2 regions of the Actinoplanes sp. NPDC048967 genome follow, and region 2 is predicted to be linked to the other one. Evidence: riboswitches for the same ligand, from Rfam matches in the RefSeq annotation. Region 2 holds a riboswitch; the other holds the start of a gene.

Evidence for each region. Region 2 has a riboswitch for cyclic di-AMP ahead of AB0C12_RS36785 (NlpC/P60 family protein). Riboswitches for the same ligand answer to the same signal wherever they lie in the genome.
Region 1: linked by a shared signal. The riboswitch ahead of AB0C12_RS02625 (NlpC/P60 family protein) and the one ahead of AB0C12_RS36785 (NlpC/P60 family protein) in region 2 are both predicted to bind cyclic di-AMP.

Annotation. Positions count from the first base shown of each region.
Region 1 covers NZ_JBEZFL010000001.1:543,279-547,349, reverse strand. Annotated here, with positions in the region: gene AB0C12_RS02640 (cytochrome ubiquinol oxidase subunit I) at 1-673, opposite strand, end outside; gene AB0C12_RS02635 (BlaI/MecI/CopY family transcriptional regulator) at 749-1,117, shown strand; gene AB0C12_RS02630 (M56 family metallopeptidase) at 1,114-2,037, shown strand; cyclic di-AMP (ydaO/yuaA leader) riboswitch at 2,173-2,310, shown strand; gene AB0C12_RS02625 (NlpC/P60 family protein) at 2,325-3,317, shown strand; gene AB0C12_RS02620 (hypothetical protein) at 3,433-3,741, opposite strand; gene AB0C12_RS02615 (aminoglycoside phosphotransferase family protein) at 3,894-4,071, shown strand, end outside.
Region 2 covers NZ_JBEZFL010000011.1:86,307-90,377, forward strand. Annotated here, with positions in the region: gene AB0C12_RS36755 (hypothetical protein) at 13-210, shown strand; gene AB0C12_RS36760 (hypothetical protein) at 257-439, shown strand; gene AB0C12_RS36765 (DUF1360 domain-containing protein) at 505-1,071, opposite strand; gene AB0C12_RS36770 (DUF6158 family protein) at 1,091-1,348, opposite strand; gene AB0C12_RS36775 (hypothetical protein) at 1,438-1,884, shown strand; gene AB0C12_RS36780 (DUF3817 domain-containing protein) at 1,898-2,224, shown strand; cyclic di-AMP (ydaO/yuaA leader) riboswitch at 2,435-2,569, shown strand; gene AB0C12_RS36785 (NlpC/P60 family protein) at 2,617-3,543, shown strand; gene AB0C12_RS36790 (sigma-70 family RNA polymerase sigma factor) at 3,628-4,071, opposite strand, start outside.

The sequences.
Region 1 (4,071 bases), on a different contig from region 2:
TCAGCCAGGCGCCGAGCCGGGCCAGCGTACGGAATGCCGCCTCACCCCCGGCCCGCAGCCGCCACACGCCGATGGCCAGCAGCAGCGACCCGCCGGCCATCACCGCCCCGGCCAGCGTGTGCGGGAACGCGGCCAGGTTGACCTTGTTGAGCAGCAGCGCGCCGAAGTCGTCGAGGTGCGCCCGCCCGGTCACCGGGTCCAGCGAGTACGCGACCGGGTTCTGCATGAACGAGTTGGCGGCCAGGATGATGAACGCGGACATCACGGTGCCGGCCGCGACGATGACGATGGTGGCGGCGTGCAGCTTGCGCGGCAGCCGGTCCCAGCCGAAGTACCAGAGCGCGAGGAACGTCGCCTCCAGGAAGAAGGCGAGCATGCCCTCGATCGCGAGCGTCGGGCCGAACACGTCGCCGTAGAAGCGGGCGAAGTTGCTCCAGCCCATCCCGAACTGGAACTCCTGCACCAGCCCGGTGACCACGCCGACCGCGAAGGTGACGATGAGCAGCTTGCCGACCAGCTTGGTGAGCTGCCGGTAGCGCTCCTGGCCGGTGCGCAGCCAGGCGAGCTGCAGGCCGGCGGCGGTTCCGGCCAGGCTGATCGACAGCGGCACGAAGAAGTAGTGGTAGATCGTCACGACCGCGAACTGCAGCCGGGTCAGCTCGAGCACGTCCATGGATGGCCCCCTCTACGACGTTCCGTAGTAGATACTACGCCTCGTAGTACGACGCTGTGCAGTAGAGTGGTTCACATGGCTTTGGGAGACCTCGAACGTGAGGTCATGACGCAGTTGTGGAACGCCGGCGAGCCGCTGACCGTGCGCCAGGTGCACGAACGGCTGAGCCGCGACCGCGAGCTGGCGTACACGACCGTGATGACCGTGCTGGACCGGCTGGCCAAGAAGGGTGTCGTCACCCAGCAGCGCGCCGACCGGGCGTACCGCTACGCCCCCGCGCAGTCGCGCGAGGAGATGACCGCCGCCCTGATGCTCGACGCCCTCAGCGCGGCTCCCGACGGCGTCCGCGACGCGGCCCTGGCGCACTTCGTCGGCCGGATCGACCCGTCGGCCCTGACCGCCGCCATCGAGGCGGCACGGAAGGACCCGGGCGCTCGGCCGTGACCGCCTTGCTGCTCGGCGCTCTGGGGCTGACCCTGTCGCTGGTCGTGCCGGGCATCCTGGCCGGCGCGCGCTGGCCTGACCGCGCGCCCGCCGCCGCCGTCGCGCTCTGGCAGAGCATCACCCTCACCGGGGTGCTCTGCGCGCTGGGCGTGGTGCTGGCCGGACCTCAGGAGTTGGTCAGTGAGCTGGGTTCGGACCGGCCGGTGGGTGCGGCCGCGCTGATCTTCGCGCTGGTGATCGCCGCGGTGATCATCGTGCGGCTGCTGGTGTCGCTCGTCCGGGTGAGCATCCGGTCGCGGGCCCGCCGGTCCCGGCACCGGCTGCTGGTCGACCTGTTGGACAGTGCCGAGCGCCACGGCGAGCTGCCGGCTGAGGTGCCCGCCGGGCTGCGGGTGCTGGACGGGCCGCTGCCTTTCGCGTACTGCCTGCCGGGGCGCTCGCCGCGGGTGGTGCTCAGTGACGGCGCGCTGCGGGTGCTCGACGCCGAGCAGGTGGCCGCGGTGATCGCGCACGAGCAGACCCATCTGCGGCACCGGCACGACGTGGTCATGGAGTCGTTCACCGCGTTCTACCGGGCGGTGCCGCGGCCGTTGCGCAGCCGGGCGCCGCTCGACGCCGTACACCTGCTGCTCGAGATGGTCGCCGACGACGCCGCCCGGCGGCGCTGCGGCGCGGCGCCGCTGCGCACGGCCCTGGCGCTGCTCAGCGACGCGGTCAGCCCGGACGCGCCGGCGGAGCTCGGCAGCGCGGCGGCAGAGCGCCGGCGCCGGCTCGACCGGCTGAATGTGAGTGATCCGCGCCCGGTCACCGTGACCTTGAGCCTGGCCGCGGCCACCGGCGCGGTCGGCCTGCTGGTATTACCCACAGTGATTCTGGTGTTGCCCTGGCTGGACCGGGCGCTCTCGGCCTGGCCCCTGTGACGGCCATTCACTCACGCTGCGTCGACCAATGTTCGGCGCAGTGTGTCCTGATACCGCCGGGTTCAATTCGCCGTTGATCGGGAGTACGGTAGTGCCCGGCTCGGCAGTCCCCCCTCGTCCCAATCCGGGCGAACTGACGGGCCACCGCCTAATCGTCGCGAGACGAACCGGGGACCCAAGAATTCTGGGGTCAAGCCACCAGCAGCACGGTGGCCGGGCGCGCTTCCCGCCCGCACCCGTCAGCTAACCCGGTCGGCGGCCGAGGGAAGAAAGGACACTGCACCTACGTGAAACGGATTGAGGCGCGCAGCGCCGCAATTCTGCGCAGCATCGCCTGCGCCGTCGTCGCGGTCGGGATTCTTCTCACTCCCGGGGTGGCGAATGCGACACCGTCCCCGTCGAGCATCGAAAAGCAGATCGACGAGCAGTGGAACAAGCTGGAACCGGTCATCGAGCAGTACAACAACGTGCACAACCAGCTGCTCAAGAACCAGGCCCAGCTCCGGAAGATCGACAAACGGCTCGCACCGCTGGAGCTGGAGGTCGACCTGGCCATGTCGCAGGTGGGCAACATGGCGGGAAAGGCCTACATGCAGGGCTCGCCCAGCGCCATGAAGGCCATGGTCGTCAGTGGCTCGCCGACCTCTCTGACCGAGAAACTCACGTTCCTCGACCAGATCAGCCGGCACCAGCGTGAGTCGGTCTCGGGCGCCGCGAAGCTCCGCGACCAGCTCGCGGGCGACAAGCGCGACCTGGACACCCTGACCAAAGCCGTGGCGGCGCGCGACAAGGCGCTGGCCCAGCAGAAGAAGGACATCCAGAAGAAGGTCGACGAGCTGCAGAAATTGCGGATCAGGGCGTACGGCGCGAGCGGCGGCTCCGACGGTGCGTTCAAGACCGGCCCGTGCCCGGTCGACTACACCGACGACAAGGGCGGCCGGGCGGCGCAGAAGGCGTGCGACCTCATCGGCAAGCCGTACGTCTTCGGTGCGGAAGGGCCGGGCGGCTACGACTGCTCCGGCCTGACCAAGGTGGCCTGGGCGGTGGTCGGGGTGCACCTGGAGCACTTCACCGGTGACCAGATCGGAGCGGGCCGGGCGGTCAGCCGCAGTCAGCTGCAGCCGGGCGACCTGATCTTCTACGGCAGTCCGGTCCATCATGTCGGCATCTATGTCGGCGGCAACACGATGGTGCACGCACCGCACACGGGTGACCACGTCCGCATGGCGTCGATCGATCGCAGCGGGGCCATCACCGGCATCCGCCGCCCGACCGGCTGACGCCGGCACCGAGCACGACGGAAAAGCCGCCACTTTTCGTGGCGGCTTTTTCCTTGGGACCGCTCCGCAGCGCCGTCCTCCGGTTGAGCAGGTCGGTGACTCGTCGCCGTCCGCGCTAGGCTGCCCGGATGCGGTGGCCGGCGAGGAATACATCGACTTCGTCAGAAGCCGCCGAGGTCCCCTCCGAGCGACATGACCCGTAATCCGCCGAGCGGTACGTCGTCTCCGTCTGGGCGTTGACCCAGCCCCGCGGGTGGTAGACCACCACCGCCGTGTCGCCCGCCTCCTGGTGGTCGGCGGTCAGGGTGGTCCCGTCCGGGCAGCGCAGCCGCTCAACGGACTCGACCTCGCAGGTCGCAGTGCGGCCGGCCACCGCGAGGACCGCCCCGGATCCGCCGGCGACGGCCGTGGAAAGCGCGACCACCGTGACGACGACACACTCGAGGATGCGCCAGAGTCAGGCGCGGCGCCTGCGGCTCTCGGCGTTGACGACGGACCGCGTGGTGGCTGCCATGGCTCCGACGGCAACGGTGGGCTCCAATGTGTTCGATCATGATGGCTGGGAGACTGGGTGACATGTTTCCCGCTGCCTTCGTCCGCAACGTCACCGGCAACTGGGGCGACGACGGCCGGCGCTGGCTCACGCAGCTGCCCGCCCTCGTCGAGGACGTCGCCCGGGAGTGGGGGCTGACGGTCGGTGCGCCGTACCCGTTGAGTTTCAACTATGTCGCGCCGGCGCGACGGCCCGACGGGT
Region 2 (4,071 bases):
AGACGAAGCAGCGTGAGTGACTTGAAGGTGCTGGACGACTACCTCGACGAGGCTTTCACCGGGCAGGAACGGCTCAGCAGCGCCGACCTGCAGCGCGGGGCCATCGCCGCCGACCTGCCCGCCACCGCGTTGACCCGCATCGACGCCCTGCCCGAGGGCGAGTACGCCCAGGACGAGGCGGCCGAGGCGCTGCGGGCGCTGGACACCTGATCCCCGTCGAAGTCCCGACGACCTCGATGCCCGACCAAGGAGCGAGATGACCCAGCAGAACGAACGCCTGCCGGCCTTCGGTGACGAGGAGGCCGTACCGGACGGCGACAGCGACTTCGCCGGCGAACACTCCGACACCGCGGTGGACCGGGAGGTCATCAAGGGCGAGAAGGGCGAGGAGGAAAGCTCGCGCGGCTGGTCCGGCCTGGAGCGTGAGGGCCCGCCCTGACCGCGTCACCCCAGCACAGCGGTAAGCCCCCCGGCCGAGCGGCCGGGGGCTTTTCCGTACCGGGGTCAGGCCGCCTGGGCCAGCGCCGGCCGGTCGTCCTCGTCGCTCTGCTGGTCACCCTCCGCAGCCTCCTTGGCCAGGGAGTACGCCATCTGCAGGAAGTCGGAGGCGGCCGTGGCGGTGAAGACCGTGGCCGCCAGCCGGGTCAGCCGGGGCGCGAAGACCAGGCCACTGGTCAGCCCGGTGGCCACCCACACGGCCAGGCAGAACGGGCAGCTGACCAGCTCACCGACGGAGTGGCGCAGGGAGCTGCCCTGGTCGCGTACCTCTTCGTTGATCTCGCCGCTGCCGCCCGGCTCCGCATAGCGGGTGAACGGCGCGCGCAGCGGGCTGGTGATCGCGTCCTTGGCGATCAACCGGCTCAGCTTGTGCGTCGCGATGGAGATCAGCACGATGTCGGCGGTGGCCGGCCGGTCCGGTACGGGCTTCGCGGTCAGCTTGGCGGCGGCGGCCAGACTGCCGGCGAGCAGTCCGAACGCCCCCATCGTGGCGACGTAGCCGTCCAGCGGCCGGTGCTCGTGGGGTGCGTAGTCCCGTCGCAGCCGGTTCAGCCGGCCGCGTACCGAGGAGATCATGAAGTCCGGGGTCCTCTCAGAAGTCCTGGGTGAGCCGGTCCGGATCGACCTCACGGCCGGGGTACCGGGACAGGTACGCGTTCTCCAGCTCCTCGGTCCGCCGCAGGTGGTTGGCCAGGGCCGCGTCGGGCCCGTGCCGCAACGTCTGCAGCCGGGTGCGGTGCAGGCTGGCCAGCTCACGGAACAGATCGTCGTCGGCCAGCCCCGCGGGGTCGATGCCGTTCTCGGAGACGACGGTCTCGTCGCCGGCGGAGTCGAGCCGGGCGTCGGTCATGACGGCGCTCCCTTCCTCGGTCGCAGAAGTACTTGCTGCAACGGTTGCCCGTGCGCCCTGCCGCCAAACCCGCCGGTACGCTGAGGGACATGAAAGGGCTGTGGACCCCCGCGTGGATCGCGCGCCACATCCTGGCGCTCGTGCTCGTGGCCGGCTTCCTGGCCCTGGGCTGGTGGCAGTTCAGCCGGGCCACCGGCGGCAATTCGCTCAGCTGGGGCTACACCTTCGAGTGGCCGGTGTTCGCCCTCTTCGTGGTGTTCATCTGGTTCCGCGAGGTCCAGCAGGAGCGCCGCGCCGCCCGCGCCGCCGAGCAGGACGGCCCCGCGGAGGCTGAGCCACAACCGGAGCAGCCGCCCGTGCCACGCCAGGATGCCCCGGTGACCGTGCGCCGCCCGGTCCGCGTGCCGGTGGCGCAGGTGGCGCCGGCCGACGACGATCCCGAGCTGGCCGCTTACAACGACTACCTCAGCTGGCTGGCCGCCCACCCCGGAGCCCGGCCGAGCGACTACCCCGGCCGTCGCGCCAGCGCCGGCTGAAAGGACGTGCACTGTGCAGGGAGCCCTCACCCGCTACCGGATCATCGCCTGGATCGTCGGCGTGGTCCTGATCGCGCTCGTGCTGGTCGGCATGCCGCTGAAGTACCTGGGTGACAACGACACCGTGGTGGCCGCGATCGGCCCGATCCACGGCTTCCTGTACATGGTCTACCTGGTCGCCGCCTTCGACCTGAGCCGCCGGGCGCACTGGCCGCTGGGCCGGATGCTGCTGGTGATGCTGGCCGGCACCATCCCGTTCTTCTCCTTCTGGGCCGAACGGGTCGTCTCCCACAAGTGGGTCCCGGCCGCACGCACTTCCCCGCCGGCCATGGCAGAGTAGGAAAAGTAACGCTGCGGAACGGATTTGTTGCCCGCCGTTATCGGGATCATTCTCTTATTTGTGATCATTGGCGCAAGTCACTCTACGGGCTCTTGTGTTAATGCCGCGCGCCGATAAGTTAATGCGGTTGGTCCGGTCCGCAGCCACACCCTCGGTGGCGCCGGCCAACGCCGCCGAATCCTCGCCGGCGGAAACGGGCGACCAGATCCCCCACGGTCACCGCCTCCGCCACGACGAACCGGGGAACCAACCGAAGCAGCACCGGGGTGAATCCGCGCGAGCGGTAGGGGCCTTCTTCCCGCCCCGAACCCGTCAGCTAACCCGGTAGGCGGCCCGAGCGGAAGAAAGGCCACAAACCGTTGCCACACGCCCGCACGAGGCTCCGTGCGCTGGTGGTTGCCGCCCTGGCGATCGCGATCACCGGCACCACCGCGACCGCCGCACACGCGGAACCGTCGACGAGTGAGCTGACGAAGAAGATCGACAAGGCGTCCGATCAGCTCGAGGACGTCATCGAGTCGTACAACAAGATGAACATCAGCCTCAAGAAGACCAAGGACGAGGAAAAGAAGCTGGCCGCGTCGCTGGGCCCGGCCAAGGCCGCGCTGGAGGCCGCCGGCTCGCAGATGGACGCCATCGCGGCGTCGGCGTACAAGACCGGCAACATCGGCACCATGAACGTCGTGCTCGAGGGCGCGGACAACCTCATGGACCGGATGAGCATCCTCGAGCAGATCTCCCGCAGCCGTGGCCGCGACATCGCGGAGTACCGCGCGACGACGGAGAACTTCGCCGAGCGCCAGGCCGCCCTCAAGGCGACCCAGAAGAAGCAGGAAGCTGAGGCCAAGGCCCTCAACGCGCGCAAGAAGAAGATCGAGGGCGACCTCAAGAAGCTGTACGCGATGCGCACCGCCGCCTACGGCTCGCCCACCGAGAAGTCCAGCAAGTACACCGGCAACATCCCGTCCATCGCGGGCTCCGCCGGTAAGGCTGTCACCTTCGCCTACAACGCGATCGGCGTCATGTACGACTACGGCGCTGACGGGCCGGACGGTTACGACTGCTCGGGCCTGACCTCCGCCGCCTGGCGGGCCGCCGGCAAGTCGCTGCCGCACAACGCCGCCGCTCAGTACAGCGCCACGACACGGATCTCGCGGTCCCAGCTCAAGCCGGGCGACCTGGTCTTCTACCGCAGCAACGGACACGTCGGCATCTATGTCGGCGGTGGCCAGATCATCGACGCCTCCCGCGCGGGCCAGCCCGTCAAGAAGCGCACGATCGACATCATGACCCCGAACGGCTACGGCCGGGTCACCTGAGCCGGGTCACCCGAGTAGCAGGCACGAGAAAAGGCCGGTGTCCCCGCAGGGGTCACCGGCCTTTCGCCGTACTGGTGGTCTGCCTTACGCGGCCTGCAGGCCCTCGGCCCGGGCCAGCTCACGCAGCCGGCCGAGCGCCTGGATCTCCAGCTGGCGGATGCGCTCCCGGGAGAGCGAAAACCGCGACGCCACCTCGGTCAGCGAGTGCTCGCGACCGTCCTCGAGGCCGTACCGGGCGCGCATGATGCCCGCCGACCGGTCGTCGAGGTGGTTCAGCAGTCCCTCGATGCGCTGACGCTCCAGCGCGGTCAGGACGATCTCCTCAGGCGACGGCGCGTCGCTGTCGGCGACCAGATCGCCGAGGTTGGTGTCGCCGTCGTCGCCCACCGGGGTGTCCAGGGACACGGTGTCCTGGGCCCAGCGGGTCAGCTCGGTGACGCGCTCCACCGTCACGCCCAGCGCCGCGGCGACCTGCGCGGGCTCCGGGTCGGCGCCGAGCTCGCGGACGAGCTGGCGGGTGACGTTGCG